2 linked regions of the Rhodopirellula bahusiensis genome follow. The protein of the gene in region 2 binds, or shares a complex with, the protein of the main gene of each other region. Links are inferred from orthologs where the notes say so. Each region holds a gene or a part of one and is shown on either strand. Other genes may lie near its edges.

Evidence for each region. Proteins that work in one complex are often made in the same cells at the same time.
Region 1: the proteins of fliM (region 2) and fliG are in contact, whole or in part, in a crystal structure (PDB 4QRM), measured with the Thermotoga maritima proteins. The link is inferred for Rhodopirellula bahusiensis from one-to-one orthologs. Residues at the interface, in WP_004081085.1 of Thermotoga maritima: Tyr124, Leu127, Asp128, Ile130, Met131, Gly132, Gly133, Pro134, Glu136, Pro139, Arg141, Thr144, Glu145, Ile146, Glu147, Ser149, Ile150, Lys153; in WP_004082903.1 of Thermotoga maritima: Phe122, Ser125, Glu126, His127, Pro128, Gln129, Thr130, Val133, Glu157, Arg161, Leu164, Leu165, Arg167, Ser169, Glu171, Val172, Glu175, Ile176, Asn179, Lys182.

Annotation. Positions count from the first base shown.
Region 1 is NZ_NIZW01000006.1:292,316-297,104, forward strand. What follows is about bases 1,383-4,163. They hold fliG (flagellar motor switch protein FliG), read right to left. Parts: upstream 3,387-4,163; coding sequence 2,379-3,386; downstream 1,383-2,378. Other genes in these bases: CEE69_RS09005 (3-keto-disaccharide hydrolase), read left to right, coding at 1,383-2,032; CEE69_RS09020 (Na+/H+ antiporter NhaC family protein), read right to left, coding at 3,567-4,163. Outside these bases: CEE69_RS09000 (PA14 domain-containing protein), read left to right, coding at 1-1,248; more of CEE69_RS09005, read left to right, coding at 1,334-1,382; more of CEE69_RS09020, read right to left, coding at 4,164-4,789. UniProt on the Bacillus subtilis protein: One of the proteins that forms a switch complex that is proposed to be located at the base of the basal body.
Region 2 is NZ_NIZW01000004.1:265,871-270,837, reverse strand. The notes cover bases 1,293-4,251. They hold fliM (flagellar motor switch protein FliM), read right to left. Parts: upstream 3,442-4,251; coding sequence 2,143-3,441; downstream 1,293-2,142. Other genes in these bases: CEE69_RS07580 (glutamate-5-semialdehyde dehydrogenase), read right to left, coding at 3,449-4,251; CEE69_RS07595 (hypothetical protein), read right to left, coding at 1,293-1,459. In the rest of the region: CEE69_RS07600 (S1C family serine protease), read right to left, coding at 1-143; more of CEE69_RS07595, read right to left, coding at 215-1,292; more of CEE69_RS07580, read right to left, coding at 4,252-4,753; CEE69_RS07575 (tandem-95 repeat protein), read right to left, coding at 4,910-4,967. UniProt on the Bacillus subtilis protein: One of the proteins that forms a switch complex that is proposed to be located at the base of the basal body.

The DNA of each region.
Region 1 (4,789 bases), on a different replicon or contig from region 2:
AAAGTTGCTGGCAAATTTGAGGTTGTTGGCAGAATGCCCGAAAAGGACATAGCTATCGTTCGCCTGTTGCACGTGAAGGGTCGCTTGCCGACCGTTCCTTTGGGACGCAGCAACGATGTGCACAATGGCGAAGCGGTCGTCGTGGCGGGCAACCCTGGTGGTCGCGGAATAACGATCACCTCAGGAATCGTCAGTTCAAAAAAGACGTACCTGGACATGCCCAACGCTCTGATCGCGACGAACTACAACCTGCTCGCACGTGACGATTTCTTGCGGTTCGATGCGGCCAGCAATCGCGGAAACTCAGGCGGTCCACTCGTGAACATGGAAGGCAAGATCATTGGCATCGTTTCTCGCGTGAACCCGGAAGAGCAGAACGCCGGATTTGCGATTCCAATCGATCGTGTTCGCAAATTGCTTGGTCGAATTGTTGAACCGGAACTGCGACACGATCGATGGGTTGGCATCTCACTCAATCCGCTTGCCGAGGCAGCCGTTGTCGCCACGGTCGAAGAAGGTTCACCAGCTGCAACAGCGGGGGTACTTGCCGGTGATGTGATTGAGATGGTGGCAGGTAGCCGTGTTCGCAATGCGGCTCAATACACGCTGGTGTTGGATCAAGTGCTCAGAGAATCGGAAGAGGTTGAGTTGCTGGCGAGCAGACGCGGATCAGCGATCCCGGTTTCGCTGCAGACCGTTGCGGTGCCTCGGCTGCAAGGCATCGAGCTGGATGAGCATGAACCTGGTCTGGACTATCGAATGTACCTGGGCAAGTTCAAAAAGTTGCCCGAGTTTGAAGAGATGGAAGTTGCAAGATCAGGGCAAGTGGATTCGCTGAACTTAGAGGAGATCCAGGCTGATCAGCGAGACGATTTTGCGTTGAGGATCGACGCGATGTTCCGCGTGCCGGAGGAAGGTTTGTATCGATTCCAAATCACATCCGACGATGGGAGTCGGGTTTTCCTGCATGACAAACTTTTCTTGGATCACGATGGCAACCATCCCCCCATGACGGTCAGCCGATTGGTTCGAGCCGGCGCCGGTTTGCATCCGATCCGCATCGAGTATTTCGAAGGTGGAGGCGCACAAACGTTGACGGTGGGGCTGACACGCCTAGACGTTTCAAAAGACGTCGACGGCGATGACACGGATCCCGAAACGGAACGAACTCCAGTCGAAATGCAGTTCTTTCGCGTGCCGGCCTCAGACCCTGAGTCGAAACCCACATCGGGAGCTCCGAGCGAGTAAAATCTTCGCCTGCTGCTTTGGTTGGCAGCGCGGCGGTTGTTCCAGCCTGTTTCCCCCACCTCACTTTCCTACCTGCGAATTGCTGATGAAAACGTATTTCTTTGCTGCTGTCACACTGTGTGTTTCGACACTTCTTGCCCATTCACCCGCCGCAATGGCGGAGGACGCCGCCAAGACCGGAAAGTGGGAAACACTTTTCGACGGCAGCAACTTGGATGCTTGGCGCGAATACAACCGCGAATCGGTGACGACCGGTTGGAAGATTGATGGCGATGCGTTGACGTGCATCTCACGCAAAGATCAAGGCGAAGGTGCTCGCGGCGAAAACTTGATTACAAAAGAAAAGTATGCAGCGTTTGAGCTGGAACTCGATTTCAAAGTCACCCCCGCAGCGAACAGCGGTGTGATGTTCCATGTCGTCGAAACAAAGAAGCCGCCTTACTACACCGGACCTGAGATTCAGATCCAGGATCACAAGGGCGGCCACGATCCACAAAAATGTGGATGGTTGTATCAGCTGTATCCCGCGGAAACGGATTCAACCAAACCCGCCGGCGAGTGGAATCACTTGCGAGTGCTGATCACACCTGCGAAGTGCCAGATTGAAGTCAACGGTGTTCTCTACAGTGAGTTCGTCAAAGGCAGCGATGATTGGAACGAACGTGTTGCCAAGTCAAAGTTTGGCAAGTGGGAAGGCTTTGGCGAACCCACAAACGGTCACATTTGCTTGCAAGATCACAACGACGAAGTTTCGTATCGCAACATTCGCGTTCGGCGTCTGTAGGTCGTAACTGACAGCGAGCGGATGGCTTCCCCTAATGTGAAACGATCCGCGTGAAACACGCTGGGGCAAAGGGAAGGGCCATGGTGAAGCCCTCCCTGCCTCACCATGGCCCTATCATTGCTGGAACGATTTGGCACCGATCGTTCCACCCTCCCAATCCATGGTACAAGGAGTATCGGACCGCACCGGTCAAATGCTTCAATCGATTTGGTGAGGTGAACCCGTTTTTTCTGGCGGGGCGCATCTTCCTTTGGCAAAGCAACCGTTTTTGTATCTTTTCGATGCGGTTTGCCGCGAAGGAAGGCTCGGTTCTAAACGAGTCTTCCGGTTGCAAGAACAGGTGACGTCAGGTGACGTACTCTTCTTCGGCTTCGCCGGTTGGGCGTGAGATTTCGCCGGTGTCCTCGAGATGCCGGACGATGTCGACAATTTTTTGCTGGACAGCTTCGACTTCGCTGATGCGAACACTGCCCAAGTACCCCATTTCTTCCTGCAAATTCTCGGCCGCTCGCGAACTCATGTTTCGCAGCACTTTCTGTTGCAGCCCCTCGCTGGCGCCCTTCAGCGCCATCGCCCACTGAGCCGTTTCGACATTCTTCAGCAACGCTTGGATATCGCGATCACCAAGTTTGGAAATATCCTCAAAGACGAACATCAATCGTCGAATGTCTTCGGATAGCTCGGGATCTTCGCGACCCAGTGATTCCATGATGGTTCTCTCGATGGCACGTTCGACCACGTTGAGGATCTCCGCGACGCTTTCGACGCCACCGGTGTTGCTGTGTTGTTGGTTGACCATGTTGCTGAGGCGAAGTTCTAGGCCACGTTCAAGTTCGGAAACCGCCGCAGGGCTGGTTCGCCCGATCGACGCGATGCGCCGGATGACTTCCAGCTGTTTCACGGGATCGAGTCCGGCCAGCACTTCCGCGGCGTAGGACGAGGGAACGTGCGAAAGCAGCAGAGCAATCGTTTGCGGGTGTTCTTCCCCGATGAATTGCAGCAGAGTTTGCGTGTCGACCTTTTTGACAAAGCCGAACGGCATCGCATCGATGGTTTGTTGCAGGTTGCCGATCAGTTCTCCGGCATCCCGCCCCAACGCTTCTTTGATCAGTTCCTTGGCTCGTTCCAGGCCACCTGGGCTGGCGTAGATCGAGCTCGCTTTGCTGGTCAGGAACTCAGCGATCACGACTTCTTGTTCGTCGCCACCGACCGAGTCGATCTGCGCGATTTTGATGCTGATCGTTTCGATCAATCGCGGCGGAAGTTGACCGAGGACCTTTGCCGCGACCTTCGTGGGAAGGCTCATCAGCAAGATTGCCGCTTTCGTCAATCCGCGATCGTCAGCGATACTCATGGTCGACGAACTATTCACTTCGTTGAGAAACCTGCCATGCAAATGAGAGGAAGCACCGCATGAGTGAGCACTTCACGTATCTTTCATCGGCAATCCAAAGGGCAGGCTCAACCGAACGCCGAAGAGGGAGGCGTCGTGCCGAATTAGGATCGGGATATCTGGCAGAACCAGCAAACTCGGCTAGGGTGCTGCGGTTTGGGGAGGTTTGCCGAGCACGCGAACGATCAACCAGAGCACCGTCGCGGAGATCAGCAGACTGATCCAAGGCGAGATGCCCCAGGATGCAGGCAGTGTCCCAAAAAGAATACACGTGACGCCGACCACCAACGCGTAAGGCATTTGTGTTCGCACGTGCAGCACGTGATTGCAATCACAAGCTCGGCTGGACAACACCGTCGTATCGGATAGCGGGGAGCAATGATCACCGAAGATCGCCCCGGCGAGCACGCTGCTGAACGTGGCGAGGCAGATCGGCGACATCGCGAGAGACGCATTCGCTGCCGTTGACAAGCCCGACGAGGAAACAGCGTCCGCTGTACCCAGAAGAGCTTGTTGCAGATTGATTGATAGCGCAACGGCCAGCGGGGTCAGAATCGCCATGGTGCCCCAACTGGTTCCGGTGGCGAATGCAATGAAGGCGGCCAACAGAAACACGCAGGTGGGAAGCCATTCGACGGGGAGACGTTCATCCAGAATCGACGCGAGATAGCCTCCCGTGTCGAGTTGGTCCGCCCCGGTCAGCGACGACAGTCCCCATGCCAACCAAAGCACCGCCATCGCTGGCAACATTTGCAGCATGCCTTGCAATGATCCCATGACAACCAACTCCCACGACACTTTGCTCAGAAGCATGGCGAGCGTCCCAGCGACGAACAGCCCCGCCCCACCGCCAACGACAAGTGCTAGATAAGAATTTCCATTCCCGATGACGTGCCCAAAGGTTTGCCAGGTCGACATCTCGCCTTCCATCGGTTCCTGCAGTCCCGTCCAGACCAGAACACCGCTGATCACAATCAAGCACACGACAATCGGCATGACCGAGGCAAGCGTATCTCGCCACGATGTGGATGACGAAGAAAGATGATGATTGATTGGCTGTCTCGCCGCGGCGTTTTCTTCCGCCCACATTGGCCCGAAGTCTCGTCCCGATCGAGCGATGACAAAGACAAACCACAATGCCAACAGCGGGTAGAAACGATAGGGAAGGCTATGCAAGAAGACTGAAAAGGTCATGTTCGTCGCTTCGATTCCGGCGTCAATGAGGCCGGTCTGCAAGTAGCTGAGTTCGGTTGCGACCCAGGTGCTCACAAGCGTCAGCCCCGCGACGGGAGCGGCCGTGGAATCAACCAGATAGGCCAGCTTGGCTCTCGAGATCCCGTACCGCTGCGCCGTGGTTCGCATCG
Region 2 (4,967 bases):
TCTTCGATCCAACGTTGTTCGTCGGGCAAGAGTGATGACTCTTCTGCATCAACTTGGGTGGTCAACCACGCAACCGATGCAAGGAGAGCAAACGTCAAGCAACCGATTCGCACCAAGGCAGAACCGAGACATCGAGATGGCATGGCGAATCGTTTTTGTCTGTGTGAAGTCGTCAGTGCAGAAGGCATTCAAGCACGCCGAAGCGGCACGCGAACTATTTTAGCAAGCGGGCACCCAGCCACTCGACTCGATGTCCCAAGGCTTGGTCGATTGACCGTTTGGGTTTGGATGCATCTTCACCCGTTAGGGAGGTGCGAAGCGTAAGACGCCGCGCGTCTTCGAGTGGCAGAATCAGCCCGTGCGGTTTGCGGTCTTCGATGTCGAGTGTCCAGACGACGCGATTATCCATCAACACCGACAGCTTCAATGGAGTGAACTGGTCCACATCGGATGACATACGGACAGCGGCAACTAGCTTTTGATAACCATCGGGAACACGAACAACGTGATCGGACGACAGCATGGTCGTGAGGTTTTTGCCATTTGATTCCGTTGCAAACCAAGTCGATGCCAAGTCATCGCCGACAAGCGTGCTGAGGGCATCCGGTTGGTGCTGCTGGGCAACTTCCGCGTCGACAAGATAAAGGATTCCCCCGGAGAACTGGATTTCCAATAGCTGCGACACAGGAATGGAATGTGTGATGTCGTCGCCCAGATCCAGCTCTAGCGAGCGATCGGTTGGATTCCAATTCGCTTGCTCCGCCATCCACCGTGATCCACGTTGGTCTTTAATTTGAATCAGTTTCTCTGTTGGGCGATCGCCGGTGGTCGAGAAGATCACGCCTTCAAGCTTTTGCAATGGAGCATCGACGATGTTGCCACTGAGGTCGAAGGAAACGAAATCTCGCTTGATCTCAAGGATCGTGCCTTCGATCGGATCCAGGGCGTTGCCTTCCCGGCGGATGACCAAGCGGTCGCGACGCTGAGGTTCTTCCACCAGAGCGAGCCAGTCAGCGTCAGTCGCTGACGACGGGGCTCGGAATCGAATGGATTGAACGGAGCGGATGGACACCGTGAGGGGAGGTTGGCCCAAAGAGCGAACCAGCAAATTTTCGCCTTCCATGGAAGTCGCGGCGGAAGCCACTTCTGAGCCCCCGCGAAGGATGACGCGAGTCGGTGGGCTGGTTTGCTGAGATCCTTCGAATTGGATGCGTGCGATCTCGGTCAATTCCCACTGTTTGGACTGCCCATCGGCCAAAATCACGCTGAGAGACGAACCCGTCAGGTTGCTTAGCTGTCCTGATTGTGCGTCACCGTCGATGGTTTCGAACTGGATTTTGGGTCCCAATTCGCTGTTGTCGGAGGTGTCCTGGCCGGGACATTCCATTCCTGAAAAGACAACAACAAGAGTTGCGAAAAGGGCGATGGAGGGGATCTGGCTGCGGATCGAGCGTGTCATAGGAACCGGCTTGAGCGTAAAAATCCATTCGTCGAAGCGTCGCTGTGAGGTCCCTTACAGGATAACCGTCTTCCAGGCTGGGAAGCAGGGGAAACCATTGCTTTTGCGTTGAGGCGGTGTTTCTTTGTCCACTGTTTCGAGGCGAATTAGGCCATTGGTCTTCACTGGATCTTGGTCAATTTAGATCCTTGCCTGATCCATATCGCGGCGCTAATACGGTTTCAACTTGAGCGTAGATGTGAAGCTTGCGTGAAATGAGTTTGCGTTGTAGAGGGTTTGTGGATAGTATTCCTCCTGTCAAACGGATTTAGCCAGCCGAGTGGCTGGAAGTCAAAAGGTTAAACATGTCCATTCGATTCAATCAATCTTGCCCAACCTGCGGGCGGCGAATCGACATTCGCGCATCGTTACTTGGATGTACCGTCGCATGTCAGCACTGTGGTTCTGAGTTCACCGCATGCATGAGCGACACGGCTCAACCACGCGAATCTTCAGACGAGCTGCTCGACCGTGTCGAAGCGGCTCTCCAGCGAGCGGAGTCTGCCGCGCAGAAGAGCGGATTGACGTCGCCGTCGATTGTGTCGCAATCCGGCCAAAATTGAACCGGTTGTTGTCTGCGTGATTTCACCGGCAAGGCGGGCGGTCATGCCGCAGATTGCCCGCCGTCAGATGGCGGCGGTGAGCTACTGAGCTGAGGCTGGCTTTTTGGGCTCGGCTTTCGGGATCGGCTTAGGCGGTGGTGCTTGATTCTTGGCCTGGGCCGAGTTCAAGACGTTCTCCACCTCAGCGGGAGCGGATTCTGGTTCCGCTGAGTTTTGGGAGTCGTTCTCCAATTGTTCTTCTGGGTCTGCTTCTTCCGCGTCGCTCGGTTTTTGTTCAATGGTCGTTTGGACCTGAACCGCCTTTTTGCCTTTGTAGGCACCAGCAACCGCTGCGAATTTCGGGACGTCCTGAACGGACAATTCCAAGGCGGAGCTCGCCGCTTGCTCGGTGGTAATGATGTCACCAACGCTGAGATCCAGCAAATCGCTGGTTTTGATTTTCGACCGGGCCAACGTCACGACGACGTCCACGGGGGCGGCGTCAATGCTGTCAGCGATCTTTCGTCGCGATTTGGGTGTCGGGTTGGCTTTTCCGTAGCCAACCCAACCATTGCGAGAGAGTTTCGCGTTGTATTTTTCAATCGAATTGAAGGGGATGCACAGATTCATCATCCCCCGGTTTTTGCCGAGCAGGACCTCGAATCCCACCAAGATTGCCACTTCATTGGGAGGCACAATTTGGGCGAGCTGCGGGTTGCTCTCGGTGGTGTGGATTGTCGGTTCCAGCTGAATCACATTTTCCCAAGCCGGAACGATTTGTTCCAGGAACAGTTCCACGACGCGGCACATCAATCGTGTTTCGATTTCGGTGAGCGGCCGGCGGATCGTTTCGCCCGGGACGGGGTCGCCTCCGAGCATTCGATCGATGATCGCGTAAGCCAGTCCGGGTGCGATGTCGAGCACCCAGTGACCTTCCAAAGGCATCGGTCGGATGATGTTGAAACAGCTGGGATTGTCGAGGCTGAAGACGAATTCGCTGTAAGTGAGTTGGTCAACGCTCAGTAGTTTGACCTCGATCATCGTCCGGAGCAGGCCGGAGATCGACGCACCAAAATTCCGAGCGATCGACTCGTGCAACGAATGCATCGCCCGCATTTGGTCTTTGCCAACGCGTTCGGGGCGTTTGAAGTCGTAGGCGGTGACTCTGGCGCCGGAGGGCACACCGGGCGAGTAGGGCTTGGAGTCCGACGGATGGGCTGCCCCAATAGCGGGGGCGGAGGAGCCAACTGCCGCGTCTTTGTTGGCTTCGGTCGTGCGCGTGGAATCAGCCGAGTCTTTGTTTCCAGTGGGTGCGTCGGTACCTTCCTCGTCCAAATCGGCCGTTTCCATGGCCTTCAGAAGATTTTCGACTTGGTTTTGACTCAGTGATTCGTTGGACATCGTGTCCTCAGCCTCTTATGTGACCGTTCCCACGTACGATGTACTTGTAGCTGGTCAGTTCCCGCAACCCGCATGGCCCTCTTGCGTGAAACTTATCGGTGGAAATTCCGATTTCAGCACCCAAACCGAACATTCCGCCGTCGTTGAAGCGAGTGCTGGCGTTGACCATCACCGCAGAACTGTCCACCAAAGCGGTGAACCGCTCGGCCGCAGCCAGGTTGTTGGTGACAATCGCGTCGGTGTGCCCCGATCCATAGTGATTGATATGGTCGCCAGCGGCATCCAGCGAATCCACGACAGCGATGCTGATTTGCGGACCCAGGAATTCGGCACCGAAATCGGCTTCCGTCGCAGGGATACCGCCGGTCACGTGGGAAGCGGCTCTCTCATCGACCCGCATCTCAACACCGCGACTGGCCAAGCGTTTCGCGATCGCAGGAAGAGCTTCCGCGGCGATGGATTGGTGAATCAGCAGCGATTCGCAAGCGTTGCAGACACCCATTCGCTGGCATTTCGCGTTTTCGATGATGTCGACCGCCATCTCGATGTCCGCGGACTCATCGACGTAGACGTGGCAATTGCCGTCGTAATGCTTGATGACCGGCATGGTGGCTTCGGCGGCGACGCGACGGATCAGGTTTTCTCCGCCTCGAGGAATCGTGACGTCGATGTTGTCGGCCTGTTGGAGGAAATGGCCCACCGCGGCGCGATCGGTCGTTCCAACTAGCTGAACCGCGTCATCAGGAATACCGACGCGACGGCCGACTTCGTGCAAGACATCCATGATCGCGCGGCTGCTGTGTGCAGCTTCTTTTCCACCGCGAAGAATCACCGCATTTCCGCTTTTGACGCAGATCCCAGCCGCATCGGCAGTCACATTGGGACGACTTTCGTAGATGAAGAAAACGACGCCCAGGGGCACGCGACGCTTTTCGATACGCATCCCGCCCGGCCGAGCAAAGCCATCCAGGACTTCGCCGATTGGATCGTTGAGCCCTGCGATTTCACGAAGACCGGTGGCGATTCCGGCGATTCGGTCCTCATCCAGGCGTAGACGATCGATTCCCGCGTCGGTCAGTCCATATTTCGGCGCATTTTCGAGGTCCAATTGATTGGCCGCAACAATCGCGTCAGCTGCTTCGATCAATGCGTCCGCGGATTCAGTGAGCCATTGGTCCTTGATGTTTGTGTCCAGGGTCCCGAGCAAACGAGAAGCGGCTTTTGCACGACGGGCGATGTCGACGCATTGTGCGGCGAGGTCGTCGGACTGGAGAGCGTCGGTTTGGGTGTCGGTCGTGGAAGCGGTCGACATGGGAACCTATGGGTTCAGGTGGCAATCAATGGAATCGTGATACGAAAACCGGCTGAGGTCGGGAAAATCCCAATCTCAGCCGGTCGTACACATTGTCTGGCATTGGCTCGTTGAGGTCAACGTCAACGAGTTTGCCAGGTCATTGCTGATGGGGCTTTACAGCAGTTTCGCCATGGCGGCGTCCACCGCCGATTGCAGCGATTTGCTGCGTTCA